2 regions of the Lentibacillus daqui genome follow, and region 2 is predicted to be linked to the other one. Evidence: a T-box and tRNA genes for the amino acid it is inferred to sense, from the RefSeq annotation. Region 2 holds a T-box; the other holds one or more tRNA genes.

Region 1 (15,833 bases), 430 kb from region 2:
CCGTCAACCGTTTTATCGATGTCACAATCAGAAAAGACAATATTTGGCGACTTGCCTCCCAGCTCCAATGTAACAGGGACAACATTCGCAGTTGCTGCCTGGCCAACGGAAATCCCCGTTTTCACGGATCCTGTGAACGTCACGTGGTTGACATAAGGATGAGCTGCCAGAGACGCACCTGCTTCGTGACCATATCCCGTAATATGATTAAAGACACCACTTGGAATATCTAACTGATCAACGTATTCTGCGATTTTATTGGCTGTATTTGGTGTATCTTCAGCGCTCTTAACAACTACAGTATTGCCCATTGCGATAGCTGCGGCAACACTTCGCGATAATATTTGGATCGGGTAATTCCACGGAACGATATGAGCAGTAACCCCAACAGGTTCCCGAACAACATAATCGATTAGTCCGTCCTCAATTGGAATCGTATCACCCATTACTTTATCTGCTGCTCCGGCATAGAATTCGAAATAGCGAATGGCCGCATCAATATCTGCATAACCCTGTGTCAATGGTTTGCCAACATCCATGGTTTCCAGCTGTGCCAGTTCATCCCGGTCTTCTTTTATTTTTGCAGCTATTTGATATAACAGATTGCCACGCTCATGTGGTTTAACACTTCGCCATAAACCGCTTTCAAAAGCACGTTTCGCTGCCATTACCGTTGTATCCACATCTTCCGCATCGCCGCGTGGAATAGTTGATGTGATCGTTCCGGTTGATGGATCACGCACCTCAATATGTTTTTGATTGACACTATCCTTCCATTTACCATCGATATACATCCTTAACGTTTTCATTACCTCGCCTCCATACTGTTAAATATTTCGACCGCCGTCCACATGAAACACACTGCCTGTCACCATGCGCGCTTCATCAGATAATAAAAATTTCACAGAATGCGCGATATCAATCGGTGTCAGCAATTCCCCCAACGGCACACTTTGTCTGAATACGGTTTCCTTCATTTCAATGACATCCGCTCCTGCCCCGGCGAATTGGCCTAACATGTTCGTGTCACACGGTCCAGGGTGCAATACATTCACATTGATCTTGTCTGGTGCAAGTTCTAAGGCCAATGATTTCGAAAATGACTCCACTGCACCTTTTGAGGCAACATATGACTGCAGTCCCGGCCTTGGTCTGGTCGTTGATACTGACCCAACGTTCACAATCGCGCCCCTTTTGTTTGGCTTCATATATTTGCTGGCTTCCCGGCAGGTTAAAAACGTCATGGTCATATTGATATCCATCATTTTGTGAAAATCAGTTAAACTCACCTGTTCGATCGGTGTCGAGCTTTGCGCAATTCCAGCAACGTTCACTAAGCCTTCAATGCTGCCAAATTTCTTTTCTGCCGCAGCAAATATATCTTTTACGGTAGTTTCATCCAATAGATCACCTTGATGTGCCACAAAGTTATCGTTATTTTCGTACCCTGACAGGCTTTCAATCGACAAATCACAACCGACAACATTTGCCCCATCATTCAGCAATACCTCAACGACTGCTTTACCCATGCCACCGCCTGCCCCAGTAACAATAATGGTTTTGTTTTCAAATGTCATGCAAATCACATCCTTTTTTGAAGTTTGTTTACAATCGCATCCCCAACTTGCGCTGTAGTTGCATTTCCTCCAATATCTGGTGTTCGTGTTTTATTTTCTTCCAACACATCTTCTATGGACGAGAGAATCTTATGATGCAGGTCAGATCGCCCGAAATGCTGGAGCATTAATGCTAACGACCAGATTTGCGCAATTGGATTTGCGATCCCTTTCCCAGCAATAGTAGGAGCAGATCCATGTACCGGTTCAAACATGGACGGAAACTCACCGGTAGGGTTAATGTTTGCTGATGGAGCCAGACCCAACCCGCCTGCGAGGGCAGATCCGAGGTCAGACAATATGTCACCAAACAGATTGGAAGCCAGAATCAGCTGAAAATCTTCGGGACGTTCCACAAACAAGGCAGCAATCGCATCCACATAGTATTTTTCATAATCAATATCCTTAAATCTATCTGCTGCTTCTTCAACAACCTTATCCCATAATGTCATCGTATGAATGATGGCATTTGATTTAGTTGCATTGGTTACTTTTCGCAGATGGTGATCCCTTGCATACTGAAAAGCAAATGTTGCTACCCTTGAAATACCTTCCCTGGTCATGATTGTATTTTGTATCGCAAGTTCCCGGGGCTCTCCCTGATACATCTTTCCGCCAGCCGCAGAATATTCTCCTTCCGCATTTTCCCGGATGATAACAAAGTCAATTTTTTTATTTTGTTTTAATGGCGTTTCCAATCCTTTTAGCAATTTTATCGGCCTGAAATTGATATATTGCTGAAAGCTTTTTCGGATTGGCATAATTAAATCCCAGATAGGAATATGCTCCGGGACACGGGAATCCCCAACCGCCCCAAATAGAATACCGTCAAATGCTTTTAATTGTTCAAGACCCGTTTCGGGCATCATTAAACCGTGTTTCAGGTAATAGTCCGTATTCCAATTAAATTCTGTTGTTTCATAATTAAATGTTGGATCCATATCAGATAACACTTTTAATATTTTTATCGATTCCCTCATCACTTCGGGTCCGATTCCGTCTCCTGGTAAAATCGAAATCTTATATTTCATTGGAAACTCATCCTTTTTTTCACTGTGTCCAAAATATCCACCATATTTGTTAATGGTAAAGCCGTAAATAATGTTCTTTCCAATCCTGTCCCTTTAATTTTAATTAGATTCCAGTCTTGATCCTATATTTGTTACATGATTAGCAGGCTTGCGTCCATGATTCCACTTTCCATCCAATTCACGCTCTATCTGAGCACCGAGTTGCAAAAGCAAACCATCCTCCCCCTGAGGCGCAAGCATATGCATGCCCAAGGGTAATTCATTTCCAAGTTCAGCCATTGGCAGGGAAATTCCCGGTAGTCCGCAAATATTGGCAATTGGTGTATAGGAAAAAATGCTCCACAAATTTTCAAACCAATCATAAACGGAAGGGTTATCACTAATAGTCAGATACTCCATCGTTCCAACCAATGGTGTAGGCTTGGCCATTGTCGGCGTAAGGATCACATCCCAATCCTCAAAGAATAATCCCATCTTACGGGAAATTTCGTTAAACTTCGTCTGCATTTTTACACGGTCCGCATAGGAGGCAAAACGGCCTTCTTCCCAGACTTTAATACACATCGGTTCAACGAGATCTGCCGGAGGAGCTTCAAGATTTTTTTGTCGGAGGATATCAGAAATTGTTTGTGCAAACTTCATAATATAGGCTGCTGTCTGTGCTTCATAAGAGGCATGGAGATCAAGGTCCGGAACAACCCATTCTACATCATGGCCTAGTTGCTCGAGAAAGTCAGCCGCCTTCTTTAACTCAGAAACAATTTCCGGGGTCGCTTTATAATCCCCCCACTTATGTGAAACGGCGATTCGAAGCCTTCCTGGATTCCGTTTTATCAGCTCGGAGTATGGCTCTTTTGGTGTCCAATAAGGCATAAATTCGCCGGGTGCCCCTCCCCTGCAATGATCAACAAAGGCAGCAGTATCACGTATACTACGGGTATGGCATCCCTGCGCAGAAACGATATTCATCAGATCTGAACTATTAGGGGCTCCCGAAAAAACACCTCGCGATGGTTTCAATCCGATATTGCCGTTTACACCAGCTGGAATTCGGATCGATCCACCACCATCACTTGCATGAGAGATTGGAATAATACCAGCTGCAATTGAGGCTGCGGTCCCGGCAGAGGAGCCACAAGTTGTATAATCAAGATCCCAAGGATTTCTGGTAATATAAACATCCGGATTCTCCGCTGAACTGCAAAGGCCAAACTCAGGTGTTGTCGTCCGTCCAATAACGTTGAGACCAGCTTTGCGAATTTGTTTTGTCAGAAAGCTATCAGCCGTGGAACGGTTTCCCTGCATAAGCAGAGAGCCCATTTCCTGTAAGCGTCCTTTAAGTGTAGGACCGAGATCCTTCATGAAAAATGGTACCCCCGCAAAGATGCCGTCAGGGTTCATTCCATCCATCATAGGATCGTCCGCTACATCATGAAAGATTTCAATAACGCCATTGATTTCAGGGTTTAAGGCTTCAACCCCTTTTATAACCTGGTTTGCCAACTCTTTTGGGGTGACCTCACCCTTTTGTATCAATTCCGCAAGACCAATAGCATCATAGTTGGACCATTCATTCCAGTTCATTGCTAAATTCATAAAAACGTCACTCCTTCATGTTTGTGCGGTTTGACTGGATTCTGTTAATTTCCGTTTCAAAAAAGGCGTACGGAGGGTTACCCAGCACTACTTGGCTCATATGCATGCCAAGCATAATGATCCCTGCTACAACAGTTCCAATCAATATTGCACCGTGAATTAATATTGAATCCGTGTAAAACATCCCCCCGGTCCAGGAATTATTTCATAACTATCCGATACTCCAGTTTAATTGAGTGACCTTCAGTCAAGCACTCCAAAACTTTGTAACAATTTCCGACCGCTGGGCGGCAAACCGTTTTTTTGTAAATAAACTGCCGAAAACATAAGCGAGGAAAGATAAGATTACCGATATAACAACCGGGTGTAAGCCGAATGGATTTGAAATAAAAGTATTAAAACAAATAAAGGCAATCACCCCTGTTAAAATGGAAGATAATGCTCCAACACTATTCCCCGTCTTCCAGTATAATCCCATGACAATTGGCCAGATAAAAGCGGCTTCCAAGCCCCCCATGGCAAACAGGTTGAGCCAAATTAACAGGCTCGGTGGCTTAATGGCCATAAAGAAAACAATTACGCCAATAATCGTGGTAACACCATAGCTTAATCTTTGCACTGTTTTACTGGTTGCATCAGGCTTCACATAATTTAAATATATATCTTTAATAATGGAAGAACTTGCAACTAGCAAAACTGAACTAACGGTTGACATAATGGCTGCCAACGGGCCAGCTAAAACAATCCCAACAAGCCATGGAGGCAACAACTCTAGTGCAAGCAATGGTAACGTATTATCGGCAACACTAACCTCCGGCATAATGACACGAGCAAATACTCCTGTTAATGTCAAAACAAGCATAACAAAGCCGACAGCAAACGTACCGATCATGATCGCGCTATGCATGGACTTGGAACTTCTATATGAGATGGCTCTGACAGCTATTTGCGGTAACCCTACAACTCCCACACCCACTAATACCCAATACGATGAAACATAGGCTGGTGATAACGATTGATCGCTCCCAAATGGTGAAACCAAATTCGGATTTTCGGAAATCAAACCCGACATAATATTGTTAATCCCTCCACCGGCAATAACGGCAGCTACCACTAGAATGGAGGAACCTATCAGCATAATTACACCCTGGATAGTGTCCGTTATAGCGACGGCGCGAAATCCTCCGATGACTGTATAGATAACAAGGACCATACCAAAAACAAATAATCCAGATACGTAAGGAATACCCATGACAGACTCCATCAGATGTCCTCCACCAACCCACTGGGCGGCCATAAGAGCAAACAAGAAAACTACGATACAAATAGCGGACAAAATAACAACCCACTTATTACGATATCTCTCTTTTAAAAAGTCAACTAATGTAACCGCATTTATCTTTCTTGCCATGATTGCAAATTTTTTGCCAAGAATCGATAAGGTGAAATAACCGGTCACCAATTGCGTCATACTTAGTAACACCCAAGCCAATCCAAATGTGTAGGCTGCTCCTGGTCCGCCGAGAAAGCTGCTGGCGCTTGCATAGGTAGCAAACATAGTCATTGCAAGAACAAACCCTCCGAGTTGTCTGCCACCAAGAAAATATTCATTTGTGAAATCAGAGGATTTTCTCACCCATTTGGACGAAAAAACCCCTATCAAAAACATCGCAATTAGATATAAAATCAATATTATAATAACTTCCCAGTTCATTTCGGGGATCCTCCTTTGGTGTCATCTTCATATTCTGCATCAAGCGGAATATCCTTGTAAAAGAACTTTACAATGATAATGACAAGGATCGTAAAGACAATAAATCCAAGAATGCAACTATAAAAAAACCAAGCGGGAAATCCAAAAACATAATGATACTTGTCAACATCTTTTGAGCCAAAACCGTATGCGAAACCAAACCACCATAGGAAATTTGCTATAGCGATTCCAATCCCAATCAAGGCTTCACGGTTAGCAATTTTATACCGAGGATCATCTGATATCTGTTCTCGTTTAACGTTATCTTTCATTCTCGCAATCTCCCTTCACAGATTTAAATTTGCCTTGGGGTTTTTCATTGATCAAACGTATCCCAATCTTTTGAAGCCATCACCAACTGCGTTTCACAACCGGTAATTGTAACATCCATCTTTCTAAAGATATACATGTATTTAAAGCATTTACATACTATGTATGATGTAGTACATGATATATATCCTAGCAATTTAACATTCATTTGTAAATAGGAATTAACAGAAGGGTTCGATTAGACAAATAATTTAACGTGCGGTTATTAACAACACAAATAAGGAATGCCGCCCAACCCCCTGTTTGGTAGGAAAAATAGGATAGCTGAAACGTGGGTTATTAGCCCAATCCCCGACCATGGTAACCGTACGTTGTGCCTTTACATATTGTAAAGCTCAACATGCATTCCTTAGACACGATAGATTGGGCAGGAGAAAAAAATGTAGAAATATATTTATAAAGAAACTATTGGAAGCAACAAAAACAAACACACGGCCAATTCATCGCTACTGCTCACTCTAATTCAATTCAATCGTACTCGTTATCTCAACACCTTTCAATGCCTGCGATGCCAGCTGATCCGCCTCACGATTTCTTTTCCGCGAAACCAATTCATATTCAGGCCTCACCCCGATTTTTTCGAGCTTCGTTTCAATTCGATCCATCCACTTTGCCAATCCCGGTTCATAACATGGCCATTCATCGTTCATTTGGTTGATTACCACATTGGAATCCCCAATGAATGTAACCGGCAAATGATGCACATCCATAAGTTCCAGTTCCTGTAAACTCAAATTCAACGCGGCATATTCTGCTTCATTATTCGAATCGAGTTCCATCGCAGTCGTATTTTTACGCAGCCGATAGGACTTTCCATTTTTGCTATAATAAATCGCACAACCCAGACCTGACTTCTTGGTTTCCAAATCAAACCCGCCATCAAAATAAACAGTAATATCGTGTGCTTCCGTTTGAATCTCTTCCATATATTTTTTTAATTCTTTCATTGACCATGTATGATCAGACCCATCGACAAACGTTAATGCTTCTGCCCGGCCTGTCTTTTCCAAATCCTCCGCCAGCATCAACGCTTTCTTGGCGTGCATCTCATCCGAAATGAACCTTGTCGTTGTACCTTTGGGCGATTGATAGGTTAATTCGATCCGCACATCCATTGCAAACCCTCCATTACCATTATTATTTCTAAACCACAGTTTGGACATGTTGCCGCCTTAGGATACCGCAGACCTTTTTCTAACAGGTTCAACCGCCAAAATGTGATCTAGCCTAAAGGTCCGTACCCTTTTGCGCCAATAACAAAAAGCGATGATCGTGTTCTCTTCCATACGAATCACCCGTATGATCCGTTGTGTTACGTGATTGTCACTGTCCATATAAAAGATCATGATTTTCTGTTTGGATTTTATGGAATCTGACAGCAAATGATTCATGATATGCACCTTCTAACCGAAACGTTTGTTCTATTATATCACGAAACACCCGGAAATATGCAGGAAAGTTTTTACTTCACGCCATTACCAAGATGTATTTGTGTATTGGATAAAGGACGATGCAACACCGTGTTCCTGGTTCCTCCACTCATTCAAATATATTTTTATGATTAGAAATGGAACCTCCGCACAATTTCGTTCTTCATCGTTTTTTCCGAAAATAGTATCATCCCAATCAGCGTTAGCAGAGCATATAAGGCAGTTGCAGCACTTGGCCATAATACAGTAGACCAAGAACTTAGAAAAAGAATGACAGGAAGAAAGCCCAGAATGACCATCGTTGTCATATAGCCAATATATTCACGCCATTTCATTGGTTTTCGCAGGACAATAATCGTTACAAACAATGTAGCCAAGGTGACGAGAAAGGGAATAACATAATGAATCGACCATCTCGAACCTCCGGAAGCCGCGTCCAGAATAAAGAGCATAACGGAAAGTGCAATAACCTGGAAAATAACTTTGGAACCCGTGTGCGCTTTTGAGAGAATCGTATGGTTAATAAACAATACCCCATATAGAACCGGCCCCAACACGTAGAGAAACCATAATTCATTTCGATTCGTTAACAGATTAATTAATACGCTTGTACTAATAGTGAAAATCGCAATAAATAAGACAAGACGTTGTACAAAATGACGTCGTTTTATTTTTGTTTCATACACAGGATAATACTCATTCTCATCTGTTCTTTCGGAAAGTTTGTGTTTGCACAAGGGACAATATTGTTGTTTTGTATGGATATTGCAATTTGCACAATAATTTTCCATTGTTTTCACCTGCTGTCATTGGAGTATACTTCTATATCCAAATTAAATGTCTTGGAAAGTTCTCTAAAGAAAGTACGGATAATATCCGCTTCTTGTATCATTCTTGCAAATGTGATTACGAGTTCATCTCCCACAGCGATCATCCCTCCGTTGATTGGGCTTTTCTTTGTCGGGTACAGAACCATTTCCATATGGGCAATATGGGATTCCATTGAGTCAGGAAGTCGTACTTTACCCATATTTGTCAAGGTCATCGCTTTGGTACGCTCACTAAAACTCCTGTAACCATAACGAATGGCATGATATTTAAGCGGGAGTGGAATAAATCGTGCTGCCAGTCTTGTTTGCCATTTCACACGATCATTAATACTTTGCTGCATGTTTTCCTTTTGTACCTTCTCACGCAGTTGTTTTGATGTTTCTGCGATAATTTCTTCCAATGTCGTTGTTTCTGTGACAGACATGCCGATATTGACTACACCAAAAAAATTGCGCAGTGTATTAGACGGAAAAAGACTTCGCAAATTGACCGGAACAGCAATTTTTATTTCTTCTTTATATGCCCGGTATCTTAATCGTTCTTTATAAATAGCTGCAATTAAAATTGCGGTGACAAAAGCGGTAATCGTTGTTCCATGCTCCTTGGCAAGTTGATGCACCTTTTCTGCACTCATTTTTCCATGGACTGCAATGGTTTGGTCCATTGATATACCGCGGATTTGATAGGAAGAAGCTTCTTTGTATTTCTCTGTTTTTTCGTCCGTTACATAATTTTGATAACTATCATCTCTTTCATAATAGCTTTGCTCATTATGAATATCGATCAGCATGTTTTCATAGCTTACATCTTCCCCTAAATGGGTCAGATAGTAATAAACCAGTACTTTAATAAATTCTAAAGCTCCTGTTCCGTCTGTCACAGAATGGAAAAATTCCACGGAAATGCGCTTTTTATAATAGGTTGCACGCAGTAAGAATCCATTTGTTTCTAACGGATCAATTGGTGCACATGGATATTGGCTTTCAGGCTGAACAAAAAGCTTTTCGTTATTCTCCACAAGAAAGTCCCAGAAAACACCTTTACGAAGCTTCACTGCAAACATAGGAAGGCGTTTAAGAACATCGTCCAGCGCTAGTTGCAGTTTCTCCGGCTGTACTGTTTTCTTCATAACTGCAGCGATCCGGAAGACCGAAGAATTTGTTTGTTCCGATACGGCGTGAAACATTTTCCCTGCGTTATCAAGTTTGTACCATTCATCCATCTGTTGAACACCTCAATACGTGCTAAATTTGCTTGTACCCTATTTTACCTTATATTTGCTTCCAATTCATAAATATATCGCAACTTTTACATACCATTTATGATATTCACAATTTCCTTTGTCGCCTTTTTTGCCTCTGGAATAGGGTAAATCATAAAGATATGATTCATTTTCGGGTATTCAAAGTAATTAATTTTAACTCCATGTGATACAACCATATCTCTGAACTTTCTAGCATCAGGTAAAAAAACTTCATGTGTCCCTACGAATAACGTAATTTCCCCCAATCCATTCATCTTTCCATTGATTGGACTGAGTAAATAATTATTTCGGTCAGTGTTTCCTGCATACGCCTTCCCCATTTGAATCAAACCATAAATCCCCAACATTGGGTCTTTATGTTCTAATGCATAAGCATCTGGATTATTCATAGTAATATCAAGCCAAGGTGAAAGTAAAATGATATGTCTGGGTTGTGGTAACCCCTTTTCCAAGAACAATTGTGCTAACGCTAATGCAAATCCTCCTCCAGCAGAGTCACCCATCAAGATAATATTTTCCTTATCTGATATCCCTAAAATCCATTCATATAAGGGAAGGACTTTATCAAAAGACTCTTTATATTGATGATTGGGTGCTTTCGGATAAATTGGAACGTATATTTTAGCATTGGTTTCGTTCATTACTTTCCCAAGAAAATTCCAATGGTATACCGATGGTTGTTTGATATATCCTCCTCCATGTAAATAAAGTATTGATTTTTCTGAAGCAGTTTTTTCTTGATTAAAGATATAACATTCCATTCCATCATACTGCTGTTTTTTGATGTCAAACTTTCTCTGAATACATTTTGGTAAGACATAAGGTTTTTGATTTTTAATTTTCCTCGCCTCGAAAAATTCAGAGTAGCGTTTTTCATCGGTAAAGCTATCTTTATTACTCAGCCGGGTGAGTAAACGTTCCACAATCCAGCTCTGAATACTTCTCATATTGGTTTCCCCCTCGTTGCATTAGCTTTTGTCTCCACTCTCCATTTTCACCCAAATAAACCAATGTTTCGAATGTTTTTTTGCACTAGACTTTTAAAATTGATTATAGTATATTGTAAAATCCAATGCTAAATTATTGGATTATGCCCAAAGAAAGAACCACTATACCCATTAACAGTGGTTCAGAAGGATTTAAAGCAGGCAAGCAATGAAGTGACACAGGCAGAAAGAATGCTTGGACATTCCGTCGTATATGCATCAGGCGCAGATGTCTCTGTTAAATTACTGACACGGGTAGATCAAAATATTGGATGGGGAGTAGAGCGTGCGGCTACAGAAGAACGAATCACAACCATCATAGCGGGATGGGATGGCGTAATTGAAGGTAATCAAAAGGTTTTCGGGAAAGTGATTGATAATTTCCTTGAACATACCTACCAACGTTCGCTCATAGCAAATATCCATCATCCGTTAAATACGATGGAACGCGTAATGCTTATTTTACCAAATAATATTCTGCACAAACCAGGCTTTGAAGATTCAATATCCATTATTAAAGGTATTGCTTCCCAACTTGGTACCAAAATTAAAGGCCTTGTCATTCGTGATAAGATCGATGCCTATGAAAGAAGCTCCCTATACCACGCCACGGGGATTCACGATCTAAAAGGTGGAAGCATGCTTGATATTGTCTCCGGAGTTATTGTTCCTTTTTTGATATATATCCTTTTACAAATTTAATCATATAATGCATTAAAAAATAACTAAGGATAACTAAGAGTCGAATTAGTTATTTTTTATTGCTATTTTAACTGAAATATCTATTTGTTCTTTAAAAATACCGGAATTATCAAGCTTCAATAATTCTTCTTTTAAATGCTCTTCAAATAATTTGGAGTTTGCCCCTAAAAATTGTTTACTACCATAGGAAGTTGAATAAAGATTGCCAATAATCGAATCCAATGTCCAAACATGATCATAAGCGGGTATTTCATGAATTTCCAAGTCAAATTTTGAATTTGCTACAATTTCTTGATGACTAACTATAGGATGGGTGTAAGTAGTGTTACCTGCCCTTCTTTCATTTCCATACCATTGTTTAACAACTTCCTCAACTTTCCTTTGCCAGAGTAAGGGCTCTTTATTTGGAGTATAACTATCGATGATTGCTATTCCTCCACCAAAACTAATCATATCATATAAAATATCAAGAACCTTTTCTCTGTCCATCCAGTGGAACGCTTTTGCAATTGTTACAAAACTAAAAGTATTATCGAAATTTCTTTTGTAACAATCAATATCGCCAATAAACCATTCCATATTTTCCACTCTAACATCCTTGCTAAGACGCTTTGATTCCTCAATCATTTCGGGCTCTGTATCTATCCCAACGATTTTTTCAAACCAATCAGAGAACCTGAATGCCAATTGACTAGTTCCACAACCCAAATCAAGCATATGACCTTTGCCGTTTAAAGAGAATTTAGTGATTAAAAACCTAATAAGCGATGATGGATAAATTGGTCTATAACGCGAATAATACCAAGATGTTCCTTTAAACAAATCTTTCCCATAATCCTTCATTGAATTCTGCCCTCCTCCCATAAACAAAAAAGAAGTTCTTTAATGTTCTAATTCTCATTTTGAGATTTACTAAAGGCGAAAATACTCTATGTTTATCCATTACATTGCATCATCACTAAATAGATTAACACCATTGCGCAAAAAACAACGGATTGATTTCCCAGCCATTTATGTAATCGCTTTATAGCTATGGGAAATCGGGGGACAACCATGTGTCAGTTTCTTGTATGTTTGTTAGTTTTTTATCTTCTTTGAGATTGGTTTGAATGGCCTGATATAAGAGTGAAATTTCCTTCCTATAATTAAAAATCCATCAATCTCACTCACTACTCACTTCAACTGCACCAATTTCGGTAATTTCTTGACCTAATAATTTGCCTTTACGAAAAACGGGATTCCATTCCAAATCAAATACGATAAATTTCATTTGATCACCCAATCTATTGCCAACATCATTTTATTTTATATTAACGGAATTCCCGCTCCACAGCAAAGAAGTATTTATATAAAAAACCACAGATTTATCCTTTTATGAGAGATCTGTTAATAAGCGCGGCGGTTTACCAAGGCAATCCCCTTTGGCAATCATCAACAAATAAAGAAAAAGTAGTTTTAAAATCAATATCTTTTACACCTTTTGTTGTATTAAAATTGATAATTCGTTTGTACGTCTTGCCATTTTTTATTTCTTCTTGTTTAATGACAGGAACATACACGATTTTTTTCTAAGAATCGTATTGGAGATAAATAAAAACGCTTCTTACGATGTGTAAGAAACGTTGATTTCGCTGCATTGGCAAGCAGCGTATTGATACCGGTGGTCGGGATCGAACCGACACTCCTTACGGAACACGATTTTGAGTCGTGCGCGTCTGCCAATTCCGCCACACCGGCATGTGCGTTTGGAGGCGGCAACCGGATTTGAACCGGTGATAAAGGTTTTGCAGACCTCTGCCTTACCACTTGGCTATGCCGCCAATATTAAAACTAATGGAGCGGAAGACGGGATTCGAACCCGCGACCCCCACCTTGGCAAGGTGGTGTTCTACCACTGAACTACTTCCGCAAAATGGCTGGGCTACCAGGATTCGAACCTGGGAATGACGGGATCAAAACCCGCTGCCTTACCGCTTGGCTATAGCCCAACAAAATTATTGATAAGAATGGGGCGATCGGTGGGGATCGAACCCACGAGTGCCGGAGCCACAATCCGGTGCGTTAACCACTTCGCCACGACCGCCATGGTATCAACATGGCAGGGGTAGTAGGAATCGAACCCACATCAAAGGTTTTGGAGACCTTCGTTTTACCATTAAACTATACCCCTATTAATTTATAACAAGAAATGGTGGAGGGGGAGAGATTCGAACTCCCGAACCCTGAGGGAGCGGATTTACAGTCCGCCGCGTTTAGCCACTTCGCTACCCCTCCATATGAACACAATTAAAAGCATAAAGATGGTGGCTCGGGACGGAATCGAACCGCCGACACAAGGATTTTCAGTCCTTTGCTCTACCGACTGAGCTACCGAGCCTTTATGTATTTTTTAGGTGTATTAACACTTGATTTAGGTGGCGGTCTGGACGGGACTCGAACCCGCGACCTCCTGCGTGACAGGCAGGCATTCTAACCAGCTGAACTACCAGACCGTTATTTGGTTGCGGGGGCAGGATTTGAACCTACGACCTTTGGGTTATGAGCCCAACGAGCTACCAGACTGCTCCACCCCGCGATATGAAATTTATGGTGGAGGATGCAGGGCTCGAACCTGCGACCCCCTGCTTGTAAGGCAGGTGCTCTCCCAGCTGAGCTAATCCTCCAATAAGTGGTGACCCGTACGGGATTCGAACCCGTGTTACCGCCGTGAAAGGGCGGTGTCTTAACCACTTGACCAACGGGCCAATATGTTAAAAGTGGCGGAGAGCGAGGGATTCGAACCCTCGAGGCCGCGGTTGCGGCCTACACGATTTCCAATCGTGCTCCTTCGGCCACTCGGACAGCTCTCCATGGCTCCACAGGCAGGATTCGAACCTGCGACCGATCGGTTAACAGCCGATAGCTCTACCACTGAGCTACTGTGGAATGGAATCAATAAGCCTGGCGGCGTCCTACTCTTGCAGGGGCAAAGCCCCAACTACCATCGGCGCTGGAGAGCTTAACTGCTGTGTTCGGCATGGGAACAGGTGTGACCTCTCCGCTATGGCTACCAGACAAATGAATAATACATCCAAGTGAACATCTAAAAACAAAGTGACAAACAATATTATACATGTTTTTCATAAATAGTCAAGAGAAAAACATCGAAATATGTAAAAGGTATTTATACCTTAAAAACTAAATAAGAGAAGATAGTATCAACGAATCAAACAATATAGATAAGTCCTCGATCGATTAGTATCCGTCAGCTCCACGTGTCACCACGCTTCCACCTCGGACCTATCAACCTCATCGTCTCTGAGGGATCTTACTCACTCGAAGTGATGGGAAGTCTTATCTTGAGGGAGGCTTCATGCTTAGATGCTTTCAGCACTTATCCTTGCCACACGTAGCTACCCAGCTATGCTCCTGGCGGAACAACTGGTACACCAGCGGTGTGTCCATCCCGGTCCTCTCGTACTAAGGACAGCTCCTCTCAGACTTCCAACGCCCACGACGGATAGGGACCGAACTGTCTCACGACGTTCTGAACCCAGCTCGCGTACCGCTTTAATGGGCGAACAGCCCAACCCTTGGGACCGACTACAGCCCCAGGATGCGATGAGCCGACATCGAGGTGCCAAACCTCCCCGTCGATGTGAACTCTTGGGGGAGATAAGCCTGTTATCCCCGGGGTAGCTTTTATCCGTTGAGCGATGGCCCTTCCATGCGGAACCACCGGATCACTAAGCCCGACTTTCGTCCCTGCTCGACTTGTAGGTCTCGCAGTCAAGCTCCCTTGTGCCTTTACACTCTGCGAATGATTTCCAACCATTCTGAGGGAACCTTTGGGCGCCTCCGTTACCTTTTAGGAGGCGACCGCCCCAGTCAAACTGCCCGCCTGACACTGTCTCCGAACCGGATCACGGTTCTGGGTTAGAATGTCCGTACAACCAGGGTGGTATCCCACGGGTGCCTCCACCGAAGCTGGCGCTCCGGTTTCGATGGCTCCCACCTATCCTGTACAAGCTGTACCAACATGCAATATCAGGCTACAGTAAAGCTCCACGGGGTCTTTCCGTCCTGTCGCGGGTAATGCGCATCTTCACGCATCGTATAATTTCACCGGGTCTCTCGTTGAGACAGTGCCCAAGTCGTTGCACCTTTCGTGCGGGTCGGAACTTACCCGACAAGGAATTTCGCTACCTTAGGACCGTTATAGTTACGGCCGCCGTTTACTGGGGCTTCGGTTCAACGCTTCGCTCCTGTGAGCTAACGTTTCCCCTTAACCTTCCAGCACCGGGCAGGTGTCAGC
Region 2 (15,833 bases):
AATCGTAATGCAGTCTCCTGTTTCATCCCCAGCAAGATGGCCGCCACAATCGTTGCACCAGAGCGGCTGATCCCAGGGGTTAAGGCAACAGCCTGGGCTAGTCCGACAATGATGGCATCTTTTACTGTTAAATCGCCATCGTTTTTCTTTCCTCTAAGATTGCGGATTATCCAGAGTGCAATTCCGGTTATAAGTAATGTCACGCCGACAACGGTTACTGTACTAAGTTTGCTGCTTATATAGTCTTCCAATAGTAGTCCAAGCACACCAGTTGGAATAGTCGCAATGATTAAGTACAGAACAAATTGAAAACCGTTTTTGGCTGATTGATTTTTTGTAAAAAGGTATTGGAAAAATTCACGGATGAGCAGTATGATGTCGCGCCGGTAAATGACAAAAACGGCAAGCAAAGATCCGAAATTGACAATGATTTCAAATGATAACCCTTTGATTTCAATGCCAAACAATTCCCGTAAAATTACCAAATGCCCACTTGAGGATATCGGAATCGGCTCGGTAATTCCCTGAATGATTCCTAGTACGATATATTTTATTAATAACCAAAATGCTGCAACACTTTCCATCAAGAAAGCCCCCTTTTAACTTGTCCACTTTAAACCCCGTTTCGTCCGCTCTTACCGGTTCAGTCACCAACAAATAGGCAAATGCATAATCTGGTGACAGAGGAGGGTGAACATGAAACACGATCTTCATCATATATACGAGACTTGTAAACAACATATGCATGCGTATGTACTTGTTGAAATGGCAGATGGTTCAAAAGTCGACGGGATTATAACCGGATTGGATGACGAATACGTTTATTTAGCGGTACCAATAGATCAACGGGAACAGGAAATGTCTGATCCGTGGCGAATGCAGCAATATGGTTACGGCCCGGAGTTTGGGTATGGTTATGGGTATCCAGGCTACGGAAATCCAGGATATTATGGTCCACCAAGAAGGTTTAGACGGTTAATTTTACCATTGACTGCACTAGTGGCATTAAGCATTTTACCATGGTATTAAGAAAAGTGATGACGGGCGCTGGGGGCAGGCTGCTTGTTAAGAAATTCATATAGATTCAAATCTATTGTTATCTTAAAAGAAAAAACCCTTGTCAATCAGTAAACGATGACAAGGGTTAATCGAGTGAAACTTCATTACGTGAGCTATAGCACTATAATTGCTTTGCGGAGCTATTCCGCTTGTTCCTTTAAGATACCTTCACCCAACACATAAATAGCAATTGTGAAAATAATGGAAAGTACTAAGGTATGAATAACATTGAATGGTTCACCAGCCATGGCGGACAGGATATACGAAATAACACCGCCGATTGCCAGTGCCCAAATGAATGTCCAAAAAAACCGCATCTCAACACCTCATTCTTTAACATACTGTCTATGTCTATAGTTTATCAAACATGTAAAAAAAATTAAAGCATTTTCAAGATGGAAGAACCATTTTCGTGTATTTTCCAAACCGTTTGTTTTCATTTGTTAATACGCCTTGCTTAAAGTGCGTGTTCAAAAAGGAGGATAAAAAGGACCGAGAAGTTCTAGGCGGCGTAGCTTTGAGCACCGGGCTTGCGCTCAGGCGTCGGCATACCCCTTTTGCAGGGGCATGTCATTTTTACCGGACTTTTTGAACATCCTCTTAAACATATGTAGACCAGGACGATAATATAATAATTAAGGAAATGAGGAGGATGGCTATGTCTTATTTCATCACTAATTGCTTTAACTGGATCGGCTTTCATATTGTGAATGATTTGCTTGAACGTGGGTTTGAGGTGGCAGGACAAGATACATTTAGTACCGCAACAGCCGAACAGCTGGCAATGATGGTAGGAAGAAATGATTTATTTTCCCTTGTCACAGATGAAAAGACGACAAAAAAACACTATCAGACAATGATTGTAAATGGAGCATCGGAACCACCATTGCACATACATGCGGAAAAATCGTTCAAGCTCTGTCGTGGGGAAGAAGAAAATCCTGAATCAAACATGGTTACGATTAAGCTTCCATTGCTTTTCGGTGAATGGATGCCCATGAACGAGCATGGGGTATATGATCAGCAGACGTTTATTCCATTTGATTCAGAAACGTTTTATAACGAAGCGGTCCATATTGAGGATTTCCTACCAAGCTTCATGCAATGTTTACAGGCCAGCCGGTTGCCATCCCGATTGGAAATAAGATCGCAAAAACAGGAATCATTTGATGTAGTGAACGGTAAGCAAATGGTTTTTCCGCTTCATGTTGGCCAGATACACAGGCAGGTAAAATCGTTGACTAATCATTATAGACGGTTTAAATCCTTGTATCCTTATAATTAATGCTCAAAGGAAATCAAAATCTGCTGGAAATAATCGTGCCATTTTCACAGGGCTTTTTTTACCATCCGTTGCAAATGCATTTACTACTGGACGGGTAAACGCTACAATGGTAGTATGTGCCAATGTTTTAATAATGGGAGTGCAAATGTTGAAAAAGCGATATGTATGGATCCTGTTTGGGCTCATGGTATTGTTATCAGGTTGTGGGCACTTCTTCAATCATGGAAATATCCAAAAGGCCGGGATGCTTGTAGAAACGTCCGTTAATGATCAAGCATGGGAAAAAAAGAACTATAAGGGTCTGTTAGCTATCAGGGATAAATATGATGTCGACATTTATTATAGAGAAGGGGTTAAAACCGAAAAAGATGTACAACATGCCGTTGAGGAATTGGTTAATAAGGGGGTAAACCTTATTTTTGGTGAGAGCAGTTCCTATGGCAAGGCATTTGTAGATATATCCCAGCAATACCCAGAGGTGCAATTTGTTTATTTTAATGGCGATTACTATGCGGAAAATGTAGCCAGTCTAAACTTCAATACTGGTTCAATGAGTTTTTTCGGTGGAATGATTGCTGGAAAAATGACCGAAACCAATCAGGTTGGGGTTTTGGCAGAATATGAATGGCAACCGGGAGTAGAGGAATTTTTTGATGGGGTTAAATATCAAAATCCGGATGCAGAAGTACATATTAACTATGTGAAAAATCTGGATGATAAAGAAAATGCTTTAACCAATTATAAAAAAATGCGAAAAAAAGATGTTGATGTTGTATACCCCGCTAGTGAATCATTTCGTTCAGATATTATTAAACGAGCGAGCCGAGACGGGATTTACGCATTTGGAAATGTTGATGATCGATCTGTTATGGATGATCGAACGGTATTAACCAGCGTTGTTTTACATGTGGATAAATTGTATGAACTGATGGCCAAAAGATTTAATAAAGGTGAGATGACCGATCGGATTCTGACTTACGATTTCAAGGACGAAGCTATCACATTAGGCGAGTTTAGTCCTGACGTTCCTGAAGCATTTCAGGAAAAAATAAGAAAGGCAGTTGCTACCTATAAAAAGACAGGGTTGCTGCCAAATGAACAGAAATGACGGAACCCGGATAGTAATAAATTCACTTGCAACGCGGGGAAAGATACATTAAAATTAGTACCAAGTCATAATAATTGATGTTAATCACTGAAAGGCCTAAGGTGCCGGGGTAGCGATGTATGTAAAGGAAGCACACTAGTCGCTGGGCACCGAAGCTAGACAATTGATATTAGAGGAGATGTAAATATGAGTGTTGGAATCGTTGGGGTAGGGCATTATGTTCCAACAAAGGTTGTCACAAACCATGATTTGGAGAAAATTGTAGATACCAATGACGAATGGATCAGAACGAGAACGGGGATTGAAGAACGCCGCATAGCAGAGGATGATATGGATACGTCAGACATGGCCTTTTATGCGGCAGTAAATGCGTTGGAAGATGCAAATATAGACGCAGAAGAGCTTGACCTGATCCTGGTGGCAACAGTAACACCAGATACGCCTTTCCCATCTGTAGCATGCCGCTTGCAAGATCGGTTGGGAGCAACAAAAGCAGCTGCCATGGACATTAGTGCAGCATGTTCCGGGTTTATGTATGCTCTCATAACTGCAAAACAATTTATTGAAACCAATGTATATAAACATGTATTGGTCATTGGTGTTGAAAAATTGTCCAAAATCACCGATTGGTCTGATCGGAATACATGCGTACTTTTTGGCGATGGTGCTGGTGCTGCCGTGGCTGGTAATGTTTCAGAGGGAAAAGGAATATTATCATTTGAGTTAGGCGCAGATGGAGCAGGTGGCAAATATTTGTATCAGAACCCTGGAGATTATTTATTCCAAAATGGCCGGGAAGTCTTCAAATTTGCGGTCCGGCAAATGCCAAAGTCAGCTGTAAATGTCATTGAAAAAATTGGTTTGAATAAACATGATGTGGACTATCTGATTCCGCATCAAGCGAATATCCGGATTATGGAGGCTGCCCGTGAGCGATTGGATATTTCCGAAGATCGTATGGCCACGTCCATCAAACGATTTGGCAATACATCTGCAGCCTCCATACCAATGGCACTATCCGAGGCTGTGAAAAATGGCAGAATCAAGGATAATGATTTGCTGGTGCTGGTTGGTTTTGGTGGTGGCTTAACCTGGGGATCGGTAGCATTGCGCTGGGGTAAATAAGATATTTAATCTTACAGAACTTGCGTATTTAGTTTGTCTTCCCATCACTGATTTTGGCAAAGGGAATACATGAACAGTGCTTCGTAATTTCCTAAATGTACAAAATGAATTATAATGATAAAAGCATATTGGATTAGGAGGACAATCAGATGGAAGAAAGAAGAGTTGTTGTGACTGGATTGGGAGCCGTTTCTCCTTTGGGCAACGATGTCAAGACAACATGGGATAATCTTGTTGCCGGAAAATCAGGCATCGATTTCACGACGAAAGTGGACAGGGATAATTTTCCGGCAAAAGTAGCAGCAGAGGTAAAAGGTTTTGACCCATTGCTTTATATTGATAAAAAAGATGCTCGCAAAATGGATCCGTTCACACAATACGCTGTTACAGCAGCAAAAATGGCTGTAGAAGATGCCAATTTAACCATTAATGATGAAATAGCTGAACGTGTTGGAGTCTGGATCGGTTCCGGTATTGGTGGAATGAAGACATGGGAAGACCAGCACAATAAATTCCTGGAAAAAGGACCGAAACGGGTCAGCCCTTTTTTTGTGCCAATGATGATTCCCGATATGGCTGCGGGCCAAGTATCTATTCAACTGGGTGCAAAAGGGATTAATTCATGTACAACGACAGCATGTGCATCTGGAGCAAATTCGATCGGGGACGCATTCAAGGCCATTCAGCGTGGTGCGGCAGATTATATTATTGCAGGTGGAACAGAAGCCCCAATTTCTGATATGGCATTTGCCGGTTTCTGTTCCGCTAAAGCATTGTCATTGAATGATGATCCACAAACCGCAAGCAGACCATTTGATAAAAATCGCGATGGATTCGTGATGGGTGAAGGTTCTGGCATTTTATTGCTGGAAACACTGGAAACTGCACAAGCACGCGGTGCGCATATTTATGGAGAAATTGTCGGTTACGGCGCAACAGGTGATGCCTATCATATCACAGCACCAGCACCTAACGGAGAAGGAGCATCTCGGGCCATGCAACAAGCATTAGCGGATGCCCAGTTAACACCTGAACAAGTGGATTACCTTAATGCGCATGGAACAAGCACACAATTGAATGAAAAATGGGAAACAATTGCCATTAAAACTGTTTTTGGTGACTACGCTTATCAATTGCCTGTATCATCAACGAAATCGATGACTGGCCACTTATTGGGAGCTGCTGGGGGATTAGAGGCCGTGATCTCGATGAAATCTATTGAGGATAGCATCATTCCGGCAACAATCAATTATGAAACACCTGATGAAGAATGTGATTTGGATTACGTGCCAAATGAGGCGCGAAAGCAGGATGTCAATGTAGTCATGAGTAACTCGCTTGGATTCGGCGGGCATAATGTGGCTTTGATATTTAAAAAATATGCATAATAATAGAAAAAGGCTAGCCAGGATTGAGGATTCTGGTTGGCTTTTTTTTGATGCCTCCGTAAACAGGACAACCCTATCATGTATTTCCTTGTACAAGCATAGAATGAAATAAATGAAATGGACAGGCAGGGTGGGGGATAACATGTTTTATTTATTTCTTTTTTTATTGGGATTTGGCATGGCTGTATCTGGTGGCGTCACCATTATTGCCTATGCAAATTTCTTGCCAGTTGGTTTAGGGTGGGTTGATTACTTTATATTTTTGAAAGGCAGACCGGAATGTTACTTTTTGCCGATCGGTTTTATTTTGATGGCAATCGCGATTTACAACTATCCAAACACCCGTTAGATGAATGAGCAAAATGGTTCGGTAATTATTTTTTTATTTTTGTCCAAAACAGCGCTAATTTGGGCTTTTTACTTGTATTTTTATTTATACTTTGCACACATATAAATGAAAAGTCCCAGAATATTTTTCTGACATGATGGTCATAATGTATGGTAAATGTTAGTTAAAAAGTGAGGGTTGTTTTATGTTATATTTGCACGATGTGTGGGTGAATTGGTTTGAAGGAGAAGAGAATGGTTATAATGTATGTTATTTTCATGAGTGGCGGAAACAAGACGGTATCGAGTTGCTTGATCAGGTCCCGTTATTGTACATAACTGATGACTTATACCATTATATTGAAAATGATATGCATGACCTGCCAAAACCGATGCTCGATGCCATTTATAAGCGTGCATATATTCGCAAAGGACAGGAACGTACCGTGCTGGATTATGCTTGCATCGTCACGGATGGAACCGATATTATCGCGATCGATACGATAGGATATCAAATCCCGATTCGCAAAAGCAGACTCATACCGAGACAGGAACAGCTTGTCTTTGATATGGTCGAAAACACAAAAAAACAATCGTTTAAATTTGATGGAACGTTGCACCAAAAAGAATATCATATGTTATCCATGCCGCCGGAACTTGTTTATGGTTTGACCAGACGCGAGCGGCAGTTAAAACAATTATTAATGATGGCACTTGATCAGTTGCATACCGCGAATAACCCGGAAGAATTGCGCTATTGGCTAACCGAGTGGAATCCGAAAAAATATCCCTATATTCGATATATGGATGAAGAAAAGGTTTGGGAAGCATTGTATGAAGGGGTAAAATATGGATGGAGCACAGCACATGAGGATTTGTGCGGAAAAATGATTAAGGGTCAGCCGTTTTTGGAAAAAATGTGGGAACTGGAACAAAATCAGGAACCGGATAAATCGAAACAGAAATAATAGCGAAGTTCAGAGGTCGGAGTCGGATAAAAAACACTTGGCGAGGATACCAGTCAAGTGCTTTTTTAAGGTCGGGTTGAGTTTTGTCTCTTTACTCCGACTTTAGTTTCCAAACTCCAACCTCTTGCTTTTATTTACGCTTACGTCCCAGTCCCATGGCCCGTTTTGCTTTGACTAATGTTTTATTCGCGATTTCGGCAGCCTGTTCAGCGCCATGATCAAGAATATCGTCCAGTTCAGTCGTTTCAATCAAGGCATCATAACGATCCTGAATTGGTCCAAGTATTTGTACAACCGCATTGGCAACCGCTTGTTTGAATTCTCCATAGCCCTTTCCGGCAAAATCTGCTTCCAGTTTTTCTATTGATTCACCTGAACAAGCGGATAAAATCGTTAATAGGTTGGAGATACCAGGTTTATTATCTCTATCAAACTTAACAATCCCTTCTGAATCGGTTACCGCACTTTTTATTTTCTTCTCGATTTTTTTCGGCTCGTCAAGCATGGAAATAAAGGCTTTCTCATTGCTGTCTGATTTACTCATTTTTTTGGTTGGCTCCTGTAGCGACATAATCCTTGCGCCGACTTTTGGAACGCTGATCTGTGGAAGCGTGAAAATATCATTAAATTTATTATTAAACCGCTGTGCCAGATTACGAGTTAGTTCCAGATGTTGGGTTTGATCCTCGCCAACAGGTACTAAATTGGTTTGGTATAGTAAAATATCGGCGGCCATTAGCGGCGGATAAGTTAATAATGCAGCGGATACAGCTTCCTTACCTGCAGCTTTATCTTTAAATTGAGTCATACGTTCCAACTCGCCAATATAGCTAATTGACTGCATAATCCAAGCCAGTTCCGCATGGGCAGATACCTCGGATTGAATAAACAGGGTTGCCTTGTTTGGATCAATTCCTGCAGCCAGGTACAGCGCGGCAAGCGAGCGAATATTTTTCCGTAGCTTTAAGCGGTCTTGTGGTACAGTAATCGCATGTTCATCAACAATACAGAAGAAACATTGGTTGTCTTCCTGCAGGTTAACGAAATGCTGCATGGCCCCCAAATAATTCCCGATTGTTAGTGTCCCGCTTGGTTGAATTCCCGAAAATATTGTATTCATTTAGTTCACTCCATTAAAATCATTTTACCTAGGTTATTCTTCATTTTAGACATAAAAAAGGTTCATTAATCCCTTGCTAAAAGGGACGAATGAACCGCGGTGCCACCCTTATTATCCTGCAATTACAGGATCACTTCATCAAATTCAGCTCAAAAGTCCAATTCCCATTTACCTTGATGCCTGTTTTCACCAACCACAAGCTCTCTAAAATCAACGGATAAGTGGTACTACGCCTTTTTCATCGCTAATGATATTGTTTTTATCATTATAGAGATTTTTATCCTGAAATGCAAGGATGAAATCAAGCAAGCGATTTTTTCTGTGATCATTACGTTTGTCATGCATGTAGTTAGTGATGTAGACTAGACACACTAGCCAGTGAATTAAAACGTACTTTGAAACTGTAGTGCACGTGACTTGATAGTTCATCATTTGGTAATTAAGTGGGGGAATCCCATGCCACTTTTTTATAATGGAGGGAATTTAAAATGAAAGAAATTACCACAAAAGAACTTGCAGAAAAATTAAAGTCTGGTGAGGATCTTGACATTATCGATGTTCGAGAAGATGAAGAGGTTGCACAAGGCAAAATACCTGGTGCGCGTCATATCTCGCTTGGAGAGGTTCCTGATCGTCTGGACGAAATTGATAAAAATGAACATCATTACCTTGTTTGCCGATCCGGTAGACGAAGTGGCAGAGCATACGAGTTTTTAGAAAGCAAAGGCTACGATGTTACCAATATGAAAGGCGGCATGCTGGATTGGGAAGATGAAGTAGAAAAATAACGTTATTGGAGGACAGCCCCGTTACACTAATGTGTTAACGTAACGGGAGTCTGTCCTCCATTTTTAATGTATAAATGTGATGTTTTGATAAAAGTTATAGGTGAGCGTGTATAGAAGGTTCCTAAAACTATTGTAAAAACCTTTGATAGGAGAATGATCATTGGAAAAAGCACAATTCAAGCACATCACATTTGCCGGAATTCTCATGGTTGGATTGGGGATTCCATATATATCCAGCGGTGAAGAGATACAAACAGCCCGTACTTATGCTGCTAATACGACAAGCATTCAACCGGCTGACATCGACATTCCTTTTGCACGATTTACCCATGATTCCGGTTTAAATTTTGCTTATCCGGACGCGGTTAGAGGAATTTATGTTACCGGCCCATCTGTAGGAGGAAGCAAATTTGATTCACTTGTTGATTTGGTCGATTCAACCGATTTGAATACAATGGTTATCGATATCAAAGAAGACCATGGAAATATTACTTTCACACCGGAGAAAGGCTCTCCGTATGAAGAAGCTGCACGGGATTATATTGATGACCCAAAGAAACTGCTGAAATTTCTTGAAAAAAAGCAAATATATCCGATCGCCAGGATTGTCGTGTTTAAAGATTCTGTTTTGGCCAACTCTCAGCCGGAATTAACTTTTAAGGAAAATGGTAAAGTGTGGACAAATGGGAAAGGAGAGTCGTTTGTCAACCCATTTAAAAAAGAGGTCTGGGAATATAATGTGGAACTCGCCAAACAAGCAGCAGCATTTGGGTTTCAGGAAATCCAGTTTGATTATGTGCGTTTTCCGGAAGGGTTTGAGCACTATGATAAGGAATTGGAATACAGTCAAGGGGACTACAAAAACCTGGATATGACGAATACAAAGCGCCGTGTCAAAGCCGTTACTGATTTCGTTAAATATGCTAAAGAGCAATTGGCAGATTACAATGTGAAAGTTGGCGTGGATATTTTTGGATATTCCGCAACCATTCCGGAAGCACCGGGTATTGGTCAGAATTTCTCGAAAATAGCTGAGAACGTGGATGTCATTTCATCGATGATTTATCCGAGCCACTGGTCCACTTATTTTGGCATTGATTTCCCGGATAAACATCCATACCAATTGGTAAATTCCTATGCAAAGGTGGAGAATGAAGTATTGGGCAAGCTGGATAATCCGCCAATCACAAGACCATGGATTCAGGATTTCGAAGCGCCATGGCTGTATGACAAAGAGCCGACACATTATGGGAAAGCGGAAGTGGAAGCACAAATTAAAGCATTACAGGAAAATGGTATCGATGAATTCCTGGTTTGGAATGCCGCCAATTCCTACACGCAAAACGTGGACTATACCCCGTGACAGTAATTTTATGACTACTTGTTTTAGAAAGTCTGTAAAGGGTATAATAAACAGGTATAAAGGCAAAGGAGTAGATCAATGAATTGGTATGAAAAGCTAAACAAATATTTTCCGGTTGAAGAAATGAAATCCAAGGAACATATGGAAATATTATTGCAGGAAAAGGGTGACGTCTATCATAAAGATGAAGGTCGCTACCATGTATTAATGTATGCGGAATTTGATACGTTTCTTTTTATTGATTACCTTTGGGTGTCGGCCGAATCAAGAGGACAGGGGATTGGCCACAAACAGATTGAAAAATTGAAACGAAAGAATAAGCCGATTATTTTAGAGGTAGAGCCTGTTGATTATGAGGACACAGACACGGAGAAACGGTTGCATTTTTATCGACGGGAAGGGTTTACCCATGCACAATCAATTGGTTACAATCGTCGATCCCTGGCAACGAATGAGACAACTCCAATGGAAATCCTGTATTGGTCTCCTGAGGATGCTTCAGAAGATATGATTTATAAACAAATGAAAAAGATGTATGAAGATATTCACACGTATAAAGATAAAGAAATGTATGGAGCAGCTTATCAACCGGTCGATGAAGTATTGGTTTACGATGAAGCGCGTGATTCAGACAATCTATTTGCTAAATTGGATAAGACGGATTAGAGAATAAGCCTCCCTCTTACAAAATTTTTTTCAAATAGGAGGTTTAATTGACAACTTCTCGGGGTATCTTATACATGAATATAACGAATTGGTGAACATGCGAATTTTAGCATATTTTTCTAAGAAACCCCTACCTTTTGCTTGACAATTGTAGTATACTGTACATATAAGGTTATTTAAACTTATTTTAATCTGATAAGTTACTTAACGTTTAGAAGATGACTATACATTTTTAAAGAAATGAGGAGTGAAGTTTCATGGTAACACTTTATACCTCACCAAGTTGTACATCTTGCAGAAAAGCAAAAGCATGGCTGGAAAAACATGACATCCCGTTTACTGAACGGAATATCTTTTCCGAGCCATTATCATTGGATGAGATCAAAGAAATATTGCGTATGACTGAGGATGGAACGGATGAGATTATATCGACACGTTCAAAAGTTTTTCAGAAATTGGATGTCAATATTGATCAATTGCCTATGAAAGATTTGTTTAATTTAATTCAGTTAAACCCCGGACTATTACGGAGACCAATCATTTTGGATGATAAACGTCTGCAGGTTGGTTATAACGAAGATGAGATTCGTCGTTTTTTACCCCGGACAGTCCGTACTTTTCAATTGCGTGAAGCACAGCGTATGGTAAACTGATTGTTCAAATAACACAAAAGCGCAGATCTGGGAATGCTGATCTGCGCTTTTGTTTTCTTAACAATTCAATGATAACCAATATTAGCTGTAATTTTCTCAGCTTTTACAAAAATATCCTGATGACAAATGAAAGTAAATCAGTTATTATAATAAATTAATTATTATTCTAGGCATTTAAATTTTCAAAAGTCACGATTGTATCATACAATAAAATTATAGATAATAAATCATAAATGGTTCATGTCCAGTTGAATTGTACAGGGACATAAAAGGTGAGGCTGTCTCTTCCACCCCCCAAAAACGAATCGCGTGGAAAATAGATAAATGATGCGAGGGAAGTAACGGGAAAACGAACCAGTGAACCAATGTTTATTCTGGATGTTTTTTCTCATAGAAGGGAGAGAAAGGAATGGAAATAGAACGTATTAACGAAAATACGGTTAAATTTTATATTTCGTATTTGGATATTGAAGATCGCGGGTTTGAGCGGGAAGAAATTTGGTATAACCGCGAGCGTAGTGAACAGTTGTTTTGGCAAATGATGGATGAAGTGAATTATCAAGAGGATTTTAATGTTGATGGACCGTTATGGATTCAGGTTCAGGCACTGGAAAAAGGGTTGGAAATCATCGTAACAAAAGCACAAATTTCGAAAAATGGCGAGAGTATCGAACTTCCAGCAGAAGATGGAAAAACAATTGATTTAGCTGCTGATGAGAAGATCGAAAATTTTCTGGATGATAAGTTCGGAAAAAGCGATAAGAAAACAGAAAAGCAGGAGCTGACTGAAGATGGTAACCTATCTTTAACGGTTTGTTTCAAGGATTTTGAAGATGTTATTCAGTTGAGTCATTATTTCCAGGGTTCGGGTATGGGGGTAGAGGAGAATAGCCTATATCACTATCATGATGCTTACTATTTATATATGGAATTCAACCAGGATATACTGGATGACGATGAACAAGAGGATTTGATCAGTCAGGTTCTTGAATTTGGAAATGATTCAGAGGTAACCATTCATTTTCTAGAAGAGTACGGGAAAAAAGTTTTTGAAAATGATACATTTAATCAGGTGAAAGCATACTTCCCTGTACGATAATCACTAATTAAGCAAAACCTGTAAAGAAATACTTTGCAGGTTTATTTTATTTTTATACCAAAATCTATAGTTAAAATTAATGAATAAAAATGGTGATGATAAACTCGCTAGCGGAGGAAAACACGGAGACTCCTGTGGGAATGCGCAGTGTGAAGACCCCGCAGAAAAAGCGATCTTCTTTTTCGAGGAGGCTGAGGACAAGCCCACGGAAAGCGTAGTGTTTTTCCGTAGCGGTCGCCTAAATCAAAATTACCTCTAATCGGTCAACTATAGATTTTGGTTAAGAGTCATTTTTATTGAAAAATTTTGCCTGAATTTGCAGGATTTCTCCATCTTTTGTCGAAAAGATATAGATGGAGGTGGTTAAGAATCATGTTACAAGCGATAACAAAAGATGGAAAACGGGTAACGCTCGCTCCTTTGACGAAGACGGAAATCACCGGACTTAAAGTAAAGGAAAAATTTTTCTGCCCGATTTGCCGTGAACGGGTAATCATAAAGGCGGGAACAAAGACCATTCCACATTTTGCCCATCATACCAAGGGAAAGTGCCCGGCAAAGGAAGGTGGGGAAGGAACCTACCACGAGAAAGGCAAACTTATATTATATGAATGGTTAAAATGGCAGCGACTTGATGTCGAACTTGAGGTATATTTACCTGAAATCAAACAGCGACCTGATTTATTGGTTACTATTCATCAGAAAAAAATTGCAATAGAATATCAATGTGCCCGAATTTCTGTAACGGAGGTTCTTAAACGAAATCAGGGATATCAAAAACTTGGCATTCAGCCGATCTGGATTATTGGCGCAAATCATTTTCGGCGACAATCACAACATCATATTAAACTGGATCATTTTTTACGTCAGTTCCTGCATCAATTTTCATCTCATTCCCCATTAACCGGTTATTTCTTCTCCCCGGATACGCAAACATTTATCATTTTTCAGGATATATATATCACTGGAGCACAACAGGCAATAGGAATACTTCAATTTAACAAACTACGGGATATGATATTTACCACATTGTTTTCAAGGAAACGTTTATCAAGGCAACAACTTTTTGCATTATGGCAGCGGGAAAAGCGGCATTTTCGTTTACGGCCACGGGATCGGTTGTCCAGGGATGAACGGTCATGGTATCAATGGCTTTATTTAAAACGAACGCATTTGGAGTACTTGCCATCGATTATACATCTTCCCATACCTGCTCAATATCGTATGCGAAGTCCATTGTGGAATTGGCAAAGTCGTATTTGTCTTGAAATATTGCACCCTTTGCCAATTGGTGGACACGTTTCTGTCGCATATTGCATGTATTTATTAAGAAAACATATGATACCGATACGCGATCTTCCGTTAATTCACTCCCACGATCAGCCTATTCACCAATATCTTCTGCTACTCACACAGCTTCATATTCTCAAACAGGAATCAACTTACCATTTTACCAAACAACGCCATTTTAAATTCTATAAAAATGTAGAAGAGGCGTTAAAAGGGGATGAAGCATTGTTAAAAATGATAGAAGCAGGGAATCAAATCGAAATACGAGCATGATTCATGGATTATTCGTTATACTAAATAAAGGAATCTAGATGGATCATGTAGAATTGGTATAGTGATGTTTTACAAAAGAAGGAGGAAATCTACGTGGCAAAAGCATTACCAAAACGAAATGAAATTCCGGATGAGCGAAAATGGAAGCTGGAAGATATTTTTGCAACAGATGATGCGTGGGAACAAGAATTACAGCAGTTAAAACAGGATATCCCGAAAATAGAGGATTTTCAAGGTAAATTAGCGGAATCAGCTCAGACGTTGTATGATGTACTGAAAACACAGGATGATTTGTCGCTGAGGTTAGGCAAATTATTTACATATGCTCATATGCGTTATGATGAGGATACAACGAATTCATTCTACCAAGCCATTAACCAAAAAGCGGAAAATGTCCTGACTTTGGCATCCAGTTCTATGAGCTTCATTGTTCCGGAAATTCTATCCATTGATGAAGCAACAATCAAGAAATTTGTTGATGAGTTGGAAGAATTGCAGTTGTATCAACACACTTTGGATGAAATCATGCGCCAGCGTCCACATGTATTGAGTCAGAAAGAAGAAGCATTACTGGCAGAAGCGGCCGAGCCAATGGATAATGCTTCACAAACATTTAGCATGCTGAATAATGCAGATTTGACTTTCCCATCCATTACGAATGAAAAAGGCGAAGAGGTTGATCTGACGCACGGGCGATACATCGGATTTTTGGAATCAAAAGATCGCCGTGTACGGGAAGAGGCCTTTAAAAAAATGTACAAGACATATGGCGATTTTATCCATACATTTGCCTCAACACTAACAGGGACTGTCAAAACCAATAATTTCAATGCCAAAGTTCGGCATTATGACTCAGCAAGACAGGAAGCATTGGATAGTGCCAACATCCCTGAGCAAGTGTATGAGAATCTGGTCGAAGCGGTTAATGAAAAGCTGCCACTCTTGCACCGGTATGCGGCCCTAAGGAAAAAGGTGCTTGGGCTTGACGAGTTACACATGTATGATATGTATACACCACTGGTTCAGGATGTTGACATGGAGATCCCTTATGAAAAAGCCCAGCAGTATGTATTAGACGGCTTGGCACCATTGGGAAAAGAGTATGCAAGCATCTTGAAAGAAGGTTTTCAAAGTCGTTGGATTGATGTGGAAGAAAATAAGGGAAAGCGTAGTGGAGCCTATTCATCCGGCGCATATGGTACCCATCCATATATTTTGTTAAATTGGCAGGACACGTTAAATGATGTGTTTACCCTGGCACATGAATTGGGACACTCGGTTCACAGTTATTATACGAGAAAATCACAGCCATTTCGTTATG

Evidence for each region. A T-box is a leader RNA that pairs with one kind of tRNA and senses whether it is charged. The one in region 2 lies ahead of trpS (tryptophan--tRNA ligase), so its partner is inferred to be a tRNA-Trp.
Region 1: it encodes a tRNA-Trp, which carries the amino acid that the T-box ahead of trpS (tryptophan--tRNA ligase) is inferred to sense. The anticodon was not compared.

The regions. Positions count from the first base shown of each region.
Region 1 is NZ_CP114176.1:2,896,085-2,911,917, forward strand. Features, by position in the region: gene O2S85_RS14595 (aldehyde dehydrogenase family protein) at 1-809, opposite strand, end outside; gene O2S85_RS14600 (SDR family NAD(P)-dependent oxidoreductase) at 828-1,577, opposite strand; gene O2S85_RS14605 (tartrate dehydrogenase) at 1,583-2,647, opposite strand; gene O2S85_RS14610 (amidase) at 2,747-4,243, opposite strand; gene panF (sodium/pantothenate symporter) at 4,491-5,957, opposite strand; gene O2S85_RS14620 (YhdT family protein) at 5,954-6,268, opposite strand; gene O2S85_RS14625 (ribonuclease H family protein) at 6,785-7,441, opposite strand; gene O2S85_RS18980 (WYL domain-containing protein) at 7,499-7,717, opposite strand; gene O2S85_RS14630 (DUF6320 domain-containing protein) at 7,888-8,493, opposite strand; gene O2S85_RS14635 (phthiocerol/phthiodiolone dimycocerosyl transferase family protein) at 8,553-9,809, opposite strand; gene O2S85_RS14640 (alpha/beta hydrolase) at 9,896-10,798, opposite strand; gene O2S85_RS14645 (hypothetical protein) at 10,976-11,539, shown strand; gene O2S85_RS14650 (class I SAM-dependent methyltransferase) at 11,585-12,382, opposite strand; tRNA gene O2S85_RS14655 (tRNA-Leu) at 13,195-13,276, opposite strand; tRNA gene O2S85_RS14660 (tRNA-Cys) at 13,286-13,359, opposite strand; tRNA gene O2S85_RS14665 (tRNA-Gly) at 13,374-13,448, opposite strand; tRNA gene O2S85_RS14670 (tRNA-Gln) at 13,453-13,527, opposite strand; tRNA gene O2S85_RS14675 (tRNA-His) at 13,547-13,622, opposite strand; tRNA gene O2S85_RS14680 (tRNA-Trp) at 13,636-13,709, opposite strand; tRNA gene O2S85_RS14685 (tRNA-Tyr) at 13,729-13,813, opposite strand; tRNA gene O2S85_RS14690 (tRNA-Phe) at 13,841-13,916, opposite strand; tRNA gene O2S85_RS14695 (tRNA-Asp) at 13,955-14,031, opposite strand; tRNA gene O2S85_RS14700 (tRNA-Met) at 14,038-14,114, opposite strand; tRNA gene O2S85_RS14705 (tRNA-Val) at 14,127-14,202, opposite strand; tRNA gene O2S85_RS14710 (tRNA-Glu) at 14,209-14,283, opposite strand; tRNA gene O2S85_RS14715 (tRNA-Ser) at 14,297-14,388, opposite strand; tRNA gene O2S85_RS14720 (tRNA-Asn) at 14,390-14,464, opposite strand; rRNA gene rrf (5S ribosomal RNA) at 14,478-14,593, opposite strand; rRNA gene O2S85_RS14730 (23S ribosomal RNA) at 14,754-15,833, opposite strand, start outside.
Region 2 is NZ_CP114176.1:2,463,344-2,479,176, reverse strand. Features, by position in the region: gene O2S85_RS12555 (undecaprenyl-diphosphate phosphatase) at 1-584, opposite strand, end outside; gene O2S85_RS12550 (hypothetical protein) at 697-1,029, shown strand; gene O2S85_RS12545 (YjzD family protein) at 1,200-1,376, opposite strand; gene O2S85_RS12540 (hypothetical protein) at 1,718-2,344, shown strand; gene O2S85_RS12535 (BMP family ABC transporter substrate-binding protein) at 2,490-3,452, shown strand; gene O2S85_RS12530 (beta-ketoacyl-ACP synthase III) at 3,639-4,577, shown strand; gene fabF (beta-ketoacyl-ACP synthase II) at 4,727-5,965, shown strand; gene O2S85_RS12520 (YuzI family membrane protein) at 6,108-6,314, shown strand; gene O2S85_RS12515 (YjbA family protein) at 6,499-7,260, shown strand; gene trpS (tryptophan--tRNA ligase) at 7,391-8,380, opposite strand; T-box leader at 8,459-8,631, opposite strand; gene O2S85_RS12505 (hypothetical protein) at 8,591-8,725, opposite strand; gene O2S85_RS12500 (rhodanese-like domain-containing protein) at 8,869-9,168, shown strand; gene O2S85_RS12495 (putative glycoside hydrolase) at 9,374-10,531, shown strand; gene O2S85_RS12490 (GNAT family N-acetyltransferase) at 10,610-11,197, shown strand; gene spxA (transcriptional regulator SpxA) at 11,455-11,850, shown strand; gene mecA (adaptor protein MecA) at 12,260-12,949, shown strand; gene O2S85_RS12475 (hypothetical protein) at 13,029-13,208, shown strand; gene O2S85_RS12470 (competence protein CoiA) at 13,322-14,512, shown strand; gene pepF (oligoendopeptidase F) at 14,606-15,833, shown strand, end outside.